DNA from 2 places in the Arthrobacter sp. SRS-W-1-2016 genome. Region 2 is predicted to be linked to the other one. Evidence: riboswitches for the same ligand, from Rfam matches in the RefSeq annotation. Region 2 holds a riboswitch; the other holds the start of a gene.
What was found. Region 2 has a riboswitch for cyclic di-AMP ahead of BMF89_RS06545 (M23 family metallopeptidase). Riboswitches for the same ligand answer to the same signal wherever they lie in the genome.
Positions count from the first base shown of each region.

Region 1: another riboswitch for cyclic di-AMP. It lies ahead of BMF89_RS08195 (hypothetical protein); the one in region 2 lies ahead of BMF89_RS06545 (M23 family metallopeptidase).

Region 1 is NZ_MTPV01000034.1:82,944-88,914, forward strand. It holds gene BMF89_RS08180 (hypothetical protein) at 1-615, opposite strand, end outside; gene BMF89_RS08185 (response regulator transcription factor) at 858-1,598, shown strand; gene BMF89_RS08190 (HAMP domain-containing sensor histidine kinase) at 1,611-3,089, shown strand; cyclic di-AMP (ydaO/yuaA leader) riboswitch at 3,230-3,425, shown strand; gene BMF89_RS08195 (hypothetical protein) at 3,428-4,159, shown strand; gene BMF89_RS08200 (glycosyltransferase) at 4,321-5,691, shown strand; gene BMF89_RS08205 (glycosyltransferase family 39 protein) at 5,688-5,971, shown strand, end outside.
Region 2 is NZ_MTPV01000026.1:56,814-62,784, forward strand. It holds gene BMF89_RS06540 (NlpC/P60 family protein) at 196-960, opposite strand; cyclic di-AMP (ydaO/yuaA leader) riboswitch at 966-1,148, opposite strand; gene BMF89_RS06545 (M23 family metallopeptidase) at 1,278-2,096, opposite strand; cyclic di-AMP (ydaO/yuaA leader) riboswitch at 2,099-2,309, opposite strand; gene BMF89_RS06550 (metal-dependent transcriptional regulator) at 2,435-3,130, opposite strand; gene serC (phosphoserine transaminase) at 3,403-4,533, shown strand; gene BMF89_RS06560 (MFS transporter) at 4,555-5,901, opposite strand; gene BMF89_RS06565 (DUF3027 domain-containing protein) at 5,946-5,971, opposite strand, start outside.

The DNA.
Region 1 (5,971 bases), on a different contig from region 2:
TCCCAGCACATAGGTTTTCGTGAACCCGTCTTCGCTCTTGACCGTCATGGAGCTCGCCGAGATGTCGGTGACTGTTCCCAGCTGGCCCGCCATGGTGACGTAGCTGCCGTTCTGGAGGACAACGTATTCCGAGTGGACCGCTGCGTTCAGGCCGCCCATACCCACCCCGAGCCCGCCCGGGCCTGCGTTCGTGCCGCCGGGGCCGCCGAATCCGCCCTGCCCGTTCTGCCCGGCACCCGGACCCTGCGCGTTGGTATTGTCAGCCACCACGGTCCCGTTACCGGCGGCATATGCGCCGGCTCCTGCCGCCGCAGCGACCACCACCGCGACGCCGCCGACAATGAGGCCCTTCTTCAGGCTCCAATTCTTGAAAAACGAAGGTCGGGGCTGTCCGGCGTTGTATTGCTGCGGAGCACCCCAACCAGCGGCAGGCTGCTGGTTCACCGGCCGCTGCGGAGCACCCCAACCAGCGGCAGGCTGCTGGTTCACCGGCTGCTGCGGAGCACCCCAGCCGGCGCCGGGCTGCCCGGAATCATCAACGGGGCGGATCACTGGCTGCGGGTGCCCGTTCTCCGGCTCGGAAGCAGGTACGGCGGGGTTGTTTTGCTGATCCATGATGTTCTCCATCGAAGTCGAGACTCTTTGGTCGCGGTTGTTCTTGTCCCAATCAGCGTCAGTCGCGTTGCTGTGCGTTGGCTGTGTCGAACTGAAGGCTTCCCTGTGACCTGCAGCGGTGTTGTGTCGGATTCTGCTGGGGGAACCCGCGCAACCTTTGGACAGGTGGCTAGGCTGGGACTCACAGGGTGCTCACAGCAACGGCTAAGCACCGGCAAACCGGCAGATTGGAGAGTTGTCCCATGGCATCCTCGCACTCCATGACCAACAACCTTCCGCAGCTCAGCCACCCGGACGGTTCTCCCATCCGCGCCCTTGTGGTGGACGACGAACCCAGCCTCGCCGAGCTCATGAGCATGGGCCTGCGCATGGCGGGCTGGTCGGTCGCAGTGGCCGGCGACGGTCCGGCCGCAGTGAAGCTCGCCAAGGACTTCCGTCCGGACGTCCTGGTGCTGGATGTGATGCTTCCAGGGTTCGACGGCGTTGAGCTGCTCGGCAGGATCCGCGCCTTTGCGCCCGAGGTTCCTGCGCTCTTCCTCACCGCCAAGGATGACGTGCAGGACCGGATCGTGGGGTTGGCCGCGGGCGGCGACGATTATGTCACCAAGCCCTTCAGCATGGAGGAAGTCCTGCTGCGCCTGCACCGCCTGGTCCAGCGCTCTGGGGTGGCCGCGATGGACACCGCCGAGCTCGTGGTAGGCGACCTGACCCTGAACGTTGACACCCGTGAAGTCACCCGCGGCGGCGAAGACATCCCGCTCACCGCGACCCAGTTCGAACTCCTGCGCTACCTCATGGAAAATCCCAAGCGCGTGGTCAGCAAGGCCCAGATCCTGGACCGCGTGTGGGATTACGATTTCGGCGGCCAGGCCAACATCGTGGAGCTTTACATCTCCTACCTGCGCAAGAAGATCGAGGCCAACCATCCGCCCATGATCCACACGGTGCGCGGAGCCGGTTACGTCATCAAGCCTGCCGAATAGCCGGGGCGTCGAATGTCCGCACTCTCGGGTATCCCCCGCCAAACCGACCACAGCTGGTTCAATCCCTCAACCTGGCACTTGCGCACCCGCTTGATCCTCCTCTCCATGGCGCTACTCGTGGCCATCTGCGGTGCAGTCGGGGTGGTCAGCTATGCCTCCATGGACGTGTTCCTCACGAAGCAACTGGACCAGCAATTGATGCAGGCCTCGCACGGGCGCCCGCCGCAAGGCAACCCCGGCGGCCGTCCGGACCCCTTGGACCCCCGGGGCCAGAGCATCGGCACCCTGAACGCGCGAATCCTTGGCGGCCAGGTGAGCAGCGATGCCGGGTTCCTCTCCTCGGATGCCACCCGTACGCCGTTGTCGCCCAGCGATGCCGGAATACTCTTGGCGCTCCCCTCCGATGGCCGTCCGGTTGATCGCACCCTCTCCAATGGGGGCTACCGGCTGGTCGCCGCCGAAACCCCCTATGGCGATGTCGTCATCACGGGGCTGCCTCTCGCCTCGAAAGAGGACACCGAGGCCTCGCTCGTGTGGACCATGGTGCTGGTGTCCCTGGGCGGGCTGATCCTGATCGGGCTGGCCGGAACCGTCCTGATCCGGCGTACCATGCGTCCCTTGGAGCAACTTTCCGACGTCGCCACGAAGGTATCGAAACTTCCGCTCGACGCCGGTGAGGTGGCACTCGCGGTGCGCGTTCCGGCGTCGGCGGCCCACCCGGGCACAGAGGTGGGAAGCGTGGGCCATGCATTGAACCTCATGCTGGACAACGTCTCGAGCGCCCTCGAGGCGCGCCAGCAAAGCGAAACGAAAGTGCGCCAGTTCGTGGCCGACGCGTCACACGAGCTTCGCACTCCGCTGACGGCCATCCGCGGCTACACAGAGCTCTTGCGCATGACCGAGACGTTCACCGAGGACGGCCGCAAGTCACTGGGCCGGGTGCAAAGCCAGTCCGAGCGCATGACCACCCTCGTAGAGGACCTCCTTCTCCTGGCGCGGCTGGACGAAGGTAAGGCCCCGGAGTTCACCGATGTGGACCTCACGCAGTTGGTGATCGAAACCGTCAGCGACGAGAAAGTCATGGCTCCCGAGCACATCTGGCAGCTCAAGCTCCCGGATGAGCCGCTCACTGTCCGCGGCGACACCACGCAACTCCACCAGGTTCTGGCGAACCTGCTCTCCAACGCACGGAAGCACACGGAGGCGGGTACCACCGTGGTCACCGGCGTCATGCGTTCCGCCGATGGCAGCGCCGTGGTGACCGTGACGGATAACGGGCCGGGCATCCCGCCGGATTTCCAGGGCAGGATCTTCTCGCGCTTTGCCCGTGCCGACGCCGCCCGCTCCGGTTCCGAGGGCACGTCCGGGCTCGGCTTGTCGATCGTGGAATCCATCGTTCAGGCGCATGGCGGTACTGTCGAAGTGGCATCGCGGCCGGGCCGGACGGAGTTTGCGGTGCGGCTTCCCGCGCTGAGGACCGCCACGGCCTGAAGGCCGTCCACAAAATCACGACGCCGGTGCGCGGCGAGCGCAAGTCGACGCACCGGCGTCGTGATCTCCGTTACCCAAATGTGACTTAAGCGGGATCCTCCTGTACCGTCGAATAGGTGCGCCGGATCATTCCGGCCGCCGCCGGGTAGGCGCCGAGCTCTGCCCCTCCCCGGTGCCAACAGTCCAGGCAGAGACGGGGGACCCAGGTCTCCGGGCAAGCGCTCATGTTGAGCCAGCCCTAGGGGTGAAGCCGCACCGCCACGATTCCCAGTGGCCACGGCCGGATGACCTCATCCGAATCCGACAGCTAACTCCGCAGGCGTCGAGAGGCAATCACCATGTCTGATTCCAGGAATCAGTCGCGCTCTGTTGCGCGCCACCGCGGCGAACCTGCCCGGAGAAACAAGTCACGTTCCACGTTGAGGCGAGTCGCCTCGAACCTCGGCACCGGCCAGCGCATGGCAGTTGTTGCCGGCGTCGTCGCCGTGTTCCTCGGTGCCGGTGCTGCAAGCCAGGCCGCCGGACAAGCCATCAATGCCCAGGACCTGAGCCGTTCGTCGGATTCCCGCGCGGCTAGTCACTCAGCCACTCCATCGGCCATCGCCACGCCGTCGGCGAGCGCGAGCGCCAAGCCGAGCGCCACGCCGGTTCCGAGCCGGGCAGCCGCCCCGGCTCCGGCCGCCGTCGAGCCCCAGGCTGCAGCCCCCGCCGCGCCTGCAGCCCCGGCCGCGCCGGCAGCCCCGGCCGCGCCTGTTGCCCTCGACGATCCCGCCGGGGCCCAGGCCTATGCCGCAAGCCTCCTGCCCTCCTACGGTTGGGGTCAGGGCGAGATGTCCGCACTGATCACCTTGTGGAACAAGGAATCGGATTGGCGCACGACTGCCACCAACGCCTCCAGCGGCGCTTACGGAATCGGGCAGTCGCTGCCGGGCGCGAAAATGGCATCCGAGGGCGCCGATTGGCAGACCAACTACCAGACGCAGATCCGCTGGGGCCTGAACTACATCAAGGAACGCTACGGATCGCCCTCCGCGGCGTGGTCCTTCCACCTCGCGAACAACTGGTACTAAGCCAGGAGCCACGCACAAAGAACGCAGAGGTCCGTCCCTTCCGGGGGCGGACCTCTGCGTCTAGTGGCCACACATGTGAGTCGCCATGCCGGTCGCAGATCCACAGCCATATCACAGGTTCCGCCTAAAGCCCTCATAATCGGCAGCCGCACTCTGGATACATGACGCTCATCGAATCCACCTCCGGTACCCTGAAGGACCCCGCGGTGGTGCCGCCGGGCCTTCCCCTCCAGCCCAATGCTCCCCTCCAGCGCAGCACGGTGCGACGCGCCCCCGTGGACACCCACACCGCCACCCCCGTGCTCGATGTCACGATCCCGGTCTTCAATGAGGAACGCGACCTCGAGGAGTGCCTGCGCCGGCTTCACGGCCACTTGCGCGAGACGTTCCCGCACGGCTTCCGCATCACCGTGGCGGACAACGCGAGCACGGACGGCACCTTGAAAATCGCTGAACGCGTGGCGAGGGAGCTGCCCGAACTGGCTGTTGTCCATCTCGAGGAGAAGGGACGCGGCAACGCCCTTCGCAAAGTGTGGCTTGCATCGCCGTCCCCGGTTCTCGCTTACATGGACGTGGATCTGTCCACGGACCTCGCCGCTCTGGCGCCCCTTCTGGCACCGCTGATCTCCGGCCACTCGGACCTCGCCATCGGCACGCGCCTGACGCGGAACTCAAGGGTTGTCCGCGGCCCCAAGCGCGAGTTCATTTCGCGCAGCTACAACCTGATGCTGCACTCGTTCATGGGCGCCCGTTTCAGCGATGCGCAGTGCGGCTTCAAGGCGATCCGGGCAGATGTCGCCCAGCAGATCCTCCCCCACATCATGGACAACTCGTGGTTCTTCGACACTGAACTCCTGGTGGTCGCCGAACGCTGCGGACTCCGCGTGCACGAAGTTCCCGTTGACTGGATCGACGATCCCAATTCCAGCGTCGACGTGGTGCGCACTGCCCTGGCAGACATCCGCGGCATGGTCCGGCTGACCCGGGATCTCGTCTCGGGCCGCATCCCCGTTCCGGAACTGCGCGCAGCGCTGGCACGCGGGCCGCTTCCGGCGTCGTCGCGCATTGCCGAGCAGAGCCCGCGCAGCAGCCTTTTCGGGCAACTGGTCCGGTTCGCCGCGATCGGCGCTGCCTCCACCCTTGCCTATGTGCTCATCTTCCTGTTCTGTCGCGGCTTCATGGACCCGCAGCTGGCCAACTTCCTGGCGCTGCTCGCCACGGCCATCGCCAACACCGGAGCCAACCGGCGCTTCACCTTCGGCATCCAGGGCGGCAATCCGGTCCGGCACCACTTCGAGGGTTTGATCGTTTTCGGCATCGGCCTCGCCCTCACTTCCGGGGCACTCGCTGTGGTGCACGGTACGACGTCGCCCGACCGCTGGGGCGAGCTCCTCACCGTCGTCGCGGCGAACCTCGCAGCCACCGCAGTCCGCTTCCTCTTGTTCCGACTTTGGGTCTTCCGGCAGCCAGCCGCGCAGGCGCCTGCACCCACCACACAAGCCACAACGCGCACAGAAACGGCAGCATCATGACCTCCACGATTACTCCCGCAAGCACAGGTCCCGCCGGTTCAGAGGTTCCTGCCGCCGCCGGGACGGCCGACGCACCGCCTCACTCGGCCGGCCCATCGATCCCCGATGCCACGCCCCGATGGACCCGATACGCCTTTGGACGGCAGCCCCGCTGGGTGCGGCCGTCCGCCGCCGGGCTCCTCGTAACCACCGCGTTCCTGTATCTTTGGAACCTCGCGGCCACCGGCTACGGAAATTCCTTCTACGCCGCGGCCATCCAGGCCGGCACCAAGGACTGGAC
Region 2 (5,971 bases):
GCATGTACGGGCTGTGGATCGACAACCTAAGAGTAAACACCCGGAGGCCAGATCAACGAATCCTAGCGTGAGTTCCAGGACGGTGTCGGTCAAAGTTCATGTGCCGGACACGTTTGCGCATGCTGGTTAAAACGGAACATCCCCGCCGGCGGACCGACGGGGATGTTCCAGGGAAAACTATGTAGCCGGAGCTAATTAGCCACCGACGCGGATGAAGACCGGGCCGGAACCGACGTTGACGCTGTACAGGGCGGTGGTGCCACCGTTCCAGCCGCCGTGGACTGCCATGCCGTTGCCGACGTAAACGGCGATGTGGGCCATGCCCATGCCACCGTTCTGGTAGTAGACCAGGTCACCCGGCTGCGCTTCAGCAGCGCTGACCGTGCGGCCGAGGGAGAGGTAGTCTGCCGGCCAACCGTGGAAGTGGATGCCAACGGCAGCCAAGGCGTTCGAAGCCAGGGCCGTGCAGTCCTGGGCAACGCCAAGCTGTGCGTAAGCTGCGGCAGCAATTGCCGCGCCCTGGCCGCTGGCAACCTTCGTTGCGGGCGAAACAGCAGCAGTCACGGAAAGCGTCGAGACGCCGGTAGCGGCACCCGTTGCAGCCTGCGGAGCAGGAGCGGCTTCCTGGGTAGCGACCGGAGCAGCAACAACCGGAGCAGCCTCGGTGGAAACCACCGGGCGCTCGTACTTGATGGCGACGGAGGAGTCGGCCGAAATGCTGGCTTGGGCGACGGACTGGACTTCCAGGGCGGAAGTCGAAGTGGACTCGCGGGGGACGTTGGTTTCTGCAGCGTTGGCTGCGATACCGCTAGTAAGCACCAGACCGGAAGCGGCTGCGATAACCGCTGCCTGACGGCCTACGCCACCGGCGTTGCTGCCGACAGACTTAGCGATGACGGCAAGCGAGTTGGTCTTGGTGACCGCGGCACGGTGGCGCGCGACAGTAGAGCGTGAAGACACGTTAAGAGGCCTCTCCCTATGCCCGCGAGGTAAGCTGTCGGATTCGGATGGGAGTCATCCGGCCACACTTCTCCCTCTCGGAAGTTGTGCGACTTAACCCCAAGGCCATCCGTGAAGATGACCAAAAGTGGGTCCCCCGCCTCTGCCAGACGATGTTTTGCGAACGGAACCTCGAGCAGTGGCAGAGCTAGGCAATCCACTCGAGTGCATCAACTCTCTAAAAGTTGATGCGTCTTAGACGGTACATGAGTTTTGGCTGAATGTCACATTCAGGTCACGGAGCGTGACAAGCATGCGAGAGGCTTCCATCGGATTGGCTACAGCCAGCCCAGGGGGTCGACGACGTCGCCGTTGACCATGACTTCAAAATGGAGGTGGCAGCCGGTGGAGGCGCCGGTAGTGCCGCTCAACGCGATGACGTCGCCGCGGCTGACAGTCTGGCCCACCTGGACGTTGAACGAAGACAAATGGTTGTACGTGGTTTCCAGGCCGTTGCCGTGGTCCACCACAATGCGGTTCCCGCCGCCATACGGATGCCAGCCGGCGAAGGTCACCTTGCCCGCCGCGGCGGCATGGACCTGGGTGCCGCACTGGGCCACGAAGTCCTGGCCCCGGTGGAATTCCCCTAGGCCGCCGGTGATGGGGTTCACGCGGTAACCGAACGGCGAGGCCGTGATCAGGGTATCCAGCGGCGCCCCGAGGGTGCCCTTGGAGGACGACGTCGTGATGGTGCCGACGGACTGGGCGCTCAGGAGCTGTTTGAGCCTGCTGTCCGGATCTGCCGTGGTGGAAACCGCAGCGCGGCTGAAATCGATGGTGGCGCTTGCCGCGGCCGGGATTTCAGGCTGGGTTCCCACTGCCAGGGCCGTCTGGTTCAACTCGGGGGTGGCCGTCATGGCGCCGGCGCCCGGCATGGCGATCGTGAGGATGAGGCCGGTAGCCGCAAGGGCCACCCCGGCCTTCTGTCCTGCTCCGCTCGCTGCGGCGAACTCGGCCATCTGCCGCAAAGGTCCCTTGCGGCGGCGGAGTTCGCGATGGGGATCGCGGGGCCGCTCGTGCTCGACGGCGCTTGCGCTCCGCAGCTCAGCAGCGGGACCGGACGCGCGCCTGCGGCCCCTGGTGTTCTGCGTGGTCAAGGTTTTCCTCTCTGGCAAGCCTGCGAAGTTAGCTGTCGGATTCGGGCCAGAGAGATCGTGGACCCGGTCCGCACGAAGGACGCGAAGCGCAGGGCTACTCCGAGGAGGACCCTGCGCAATGTGTGCTTCTGCTGCGGACTTCACCCCAAGGCCGTCTTTCGACGGCCGATGGTGGTTCCCCCGCTTCTGCCAGTGAATGGACTAATCCACCTGATCCGCTGGCAGAACTTGGCTTCGGATCAGGTAACGCTTTGGTATCGGCGCCAGTAGTCAACTATAGGGGATTAAGCCCCCGCGGTAATAATTTCGTTATCTTTGCCGCTCGCCTTGCCGGCAGGCTAGGCGACGGTGACAAACACGTGCGAGGCAACCTCCGGCGGCAGCTCCAGGGCGCCGTCGATATTGGGCACGCGGACGGAGATGTACTCCCCCACCCGTTCCAGGGAAACCCTGGCACCGGGACGGATTCCGCCCTCGTCCAGCTGCACCAGAAGTTCCGGTTCCACCTGGATCGGTTCGGCCAAGCGGCTGACGGTGACCCGGTTTTCAGGTGAGTATTCGTTCATCGCGTCAAGGAGGTTGACCACGCCGTCCGTAAACGCGTGGGACGCGGCTCCGCCCAGTGCTTCGAGTCCCGGAATGGGGTTGCCGTAGGGCGATTCCGTGGGGTGGTCCAGGAGCTCGTAGAGCCGCCGCTCCACGCGCTCGCTCATGACGTGCTCCCAGCGGCACGCTTCATCGTGGACGTAGGCCCAGTCCAGCCCGATGACATCGGCGAGGAGCCGTTCCGCGAGCCGGTGCTTGCGCATGACTTCCGTGGCGCGTTTCCGGCCCGTTTCGGTCAGCTCAAGGTGCCGGTCGTTGGACACAATCACCAGGCCGTCGCGTTCCATCCGACCGATCGTCTGGGAAACGGTTGGGCCGGAGTGCCGCAAGCGTTCGGCGATGCGTGCGCGAAGAGCCACGATGTTCTCTTCTTCAAGCTCCAAAATGGTCCGAAGATACATCTCAGTGGTATCGATCAGATCCGTCATCCAGCTCAGCTCCTCGAGCGCAGTATCTTGCGTGTTTTCGCCAGCTCCAAGCTTAGCTTATTTGGAATTACTCCGGATAATTACGACGCCGGTCCAGCGCTCTTCCGCCGTCCTGTCCGGAGCCGACCAAACAAATGCTTTCCACGTGGCGGACTATGACACCTCCGGTTCTGCCCCCGCCTGCGGCGTCGGGCAGAATTGGGAAGTCGAAGGAGGCAGCTTGCCACCTGCCACGACCCATCTAGGCCGCTACTTCACCATTGGAGCATCCCGTGAGCGACAACAGCATCACTATCCCCGCCGATTTGCTGCCCAAGGACGGCCGCTTCGGCGCCGGGCCCTCCAAGGTCCGCCCGGAGCAGATCGAGGCCCTGTCCGCCGCCTCGACCACGATCCTCGGCACCTCCCACCGCCAGGCACCGGTCAAGAACCTGGTGGGCTCCGTCCGCGAGGGACTTAGCCAGTTCTTCCGTGCGCCCGAGGGCTACGAGGTGATTCTCGGCGTCGGCGGCTCCACCGCGTTCTGGGATGTCGCCAGCTTCGGCCTGGTCGAGAAGAAGGCCCAGCACCTCTCCTTCGGTGAGTTCGGCTCCAAGTTCGCTGCGGCCACCAACAAGGCACCCTTCCTGGAAGCCTCGTCCATCATCACGTCCGAGCCGGGCACCCGGCCGGTTTCCGAGGCCGAAGCGGGCGTGGACGTGTACGCATGGCCGCAGAACGAAACCTCGACGGGTGTGGCCGCTCCGGTCAAGCGCGTTGAGGGCAGCGACGACGGCGCGCTGGTCCTGGTGGATGCGACGTCCGCGGCCGGCGGCCTGGATGTCGATGTTGCCGAGGCCGACGTCTACTACTTCGCCCCGCAAAAGAACTTCGCCTCCGACGGCGGCCTGTGGCTGGGCCTCTTCTCCCCCGCAGCCCTGGAGCGCGCCGCCCGCATCAAGGCAAGCGGCCGGTGGATCCCCGATTTCCTGGACCTCCAGACGGCCATCGACAACTCGAAGCTCAACCAGACCTACAACACGCCGTCCTTGTCCACCTTGGTGACCTTGGATGCCCAGGTGCAGTGGCTCAACAAGAATGGTGGCCTGGACTTCGCTTCGGGACGCACCGCGGACTCCGCAAACCGGATCTACACGTGGGCAGAGGCTTCCGAGTACGCCACCCCGTTCGTCGCGAAGGCAGAGGACCGCTCCAACGTCATCGCCACGATCGATTTCGATGATTCGATCGATGCCGCGGCCATCGCCAAGGTGCTGCGCGCCAACGGGATCGTGGACACGGAGCCGTACCGCAAGCTGGGCCGCAACCAGCTGCGCATCGCTACCTTCGTTGCCATCGAGCCGGACGACGTCTCTGCTTTGCTCGCCAGCATCGACTTCGTGGTGGGCGAACTGAAGAAGTAAGCGCCTGCCGCGTTCCTGCGGTCAGGGCTTGTCGGCGTCGTCCGGGTGCGGATCCCGGGCGGCGCTGGCCTCTTTAACGGCGCTGTCCTTATTAAGAGCATCGCCCGCGCCAAAGGACTCAATGCGGAAGAACCGCAGCCCGCGGGCGGTTCGATCGAAACGGAGCCGCAGCTGGCGCGCGCGAATGATCCACACGATGCCGACGACGGCGGTGCCGGCGCCCGCGGCGGCGGCCACACCCACAGCCCATCGGGGTCCGGCGACGTTGGATACCCAGCCGACGAACGGTGCGCCGATGGGCGTTCCACCCATGAAGATGGCCATGTAGAGCGCCATGACCCGGCCGCGCATGACAGGTTCCGTGGTGGATTGCACGTAGCCGTTGGCGCTCGTGATCATGGTCAGGGCAAACAAGCCGCAGGGAATCAGCGCCAAGGCAAACGTGGTGTAATTCGGTGCCAGCGCCGCCAGTCCGCTCGCGAGGCCGAACCCACCCGCCGCCGCGAAGATGAGGCGCATCCGTGGCCGGCCGCGCCGGGCGGCAAGGAGCGCTCCTGCGACGGAGCCGATCGCCATGACCGAGTTGAGGAGCCCGAAGGCGCCCGCGTCCATGCCGAACTCCGTGCCGACCATGGCCGCAATGAAGAGGACGAAGTTCAAGCCGAATGTGCCCATGATGAAAATCGCGACGAGGACAACCACAATGTCCGGTCGATTGCGGACGTAGCGAAGCCCCTCCCGGATGCGGCCTTTGCCTGCGGCCGCCCGGGGCTGGACGCGCAGGGAGGCAAGGGGAATGGCGCGGATCGCGCCAAGCATTGCGAGGAAGGTCAGGGTGTTGATCATGAACACCCAGCCCGGGCCCACTGCCACTGTCAGGACGCCGGCCACGGCGGGACCGATCATGCGCGCAACGTTGAAGGATGCGCTGTTCAATGCAACGGCGTTGGCAAGATAGTCGTCCTTGACCAGTTCCGAGACGAACGTCTGGCGGACGGGTGCGTCAAGTGCCGAGACGACGCCAAGCACCAGCGCGAACACATAGACATGCCACAACTGGGCCGCACCGCTCAGCACCAGTAGTCCCAAGCCAGTGCTCAGGACTGCCATCGCCGATTGCGTCATGACAAGGAGCCTGCGCCGGCTGTAGCGGTCGGCAAGCAGTCCCGCCCACGGAGCAAGGAAAAGCTGCGGGCCGAGTTGGAGGGCCAAGGTCACGCCCATGGCGCCGGCGTCGTGATTGCTCAGATGGGCGAAGACCAACCAATCCTGGGCAGTCCGCTGCATCCACGTGCCGACGTTGGAAATGAGGGCACCGATGAACCAGATGCGGTAGTTAGGGACACCCAGCGATTTGAAAGTGGACATCAGTTTCCACCTTCAAGGAATTCACTCGCCGGGTCCGCCAAAGGTCAGTCAGCCTCGATGTCGTCGACGT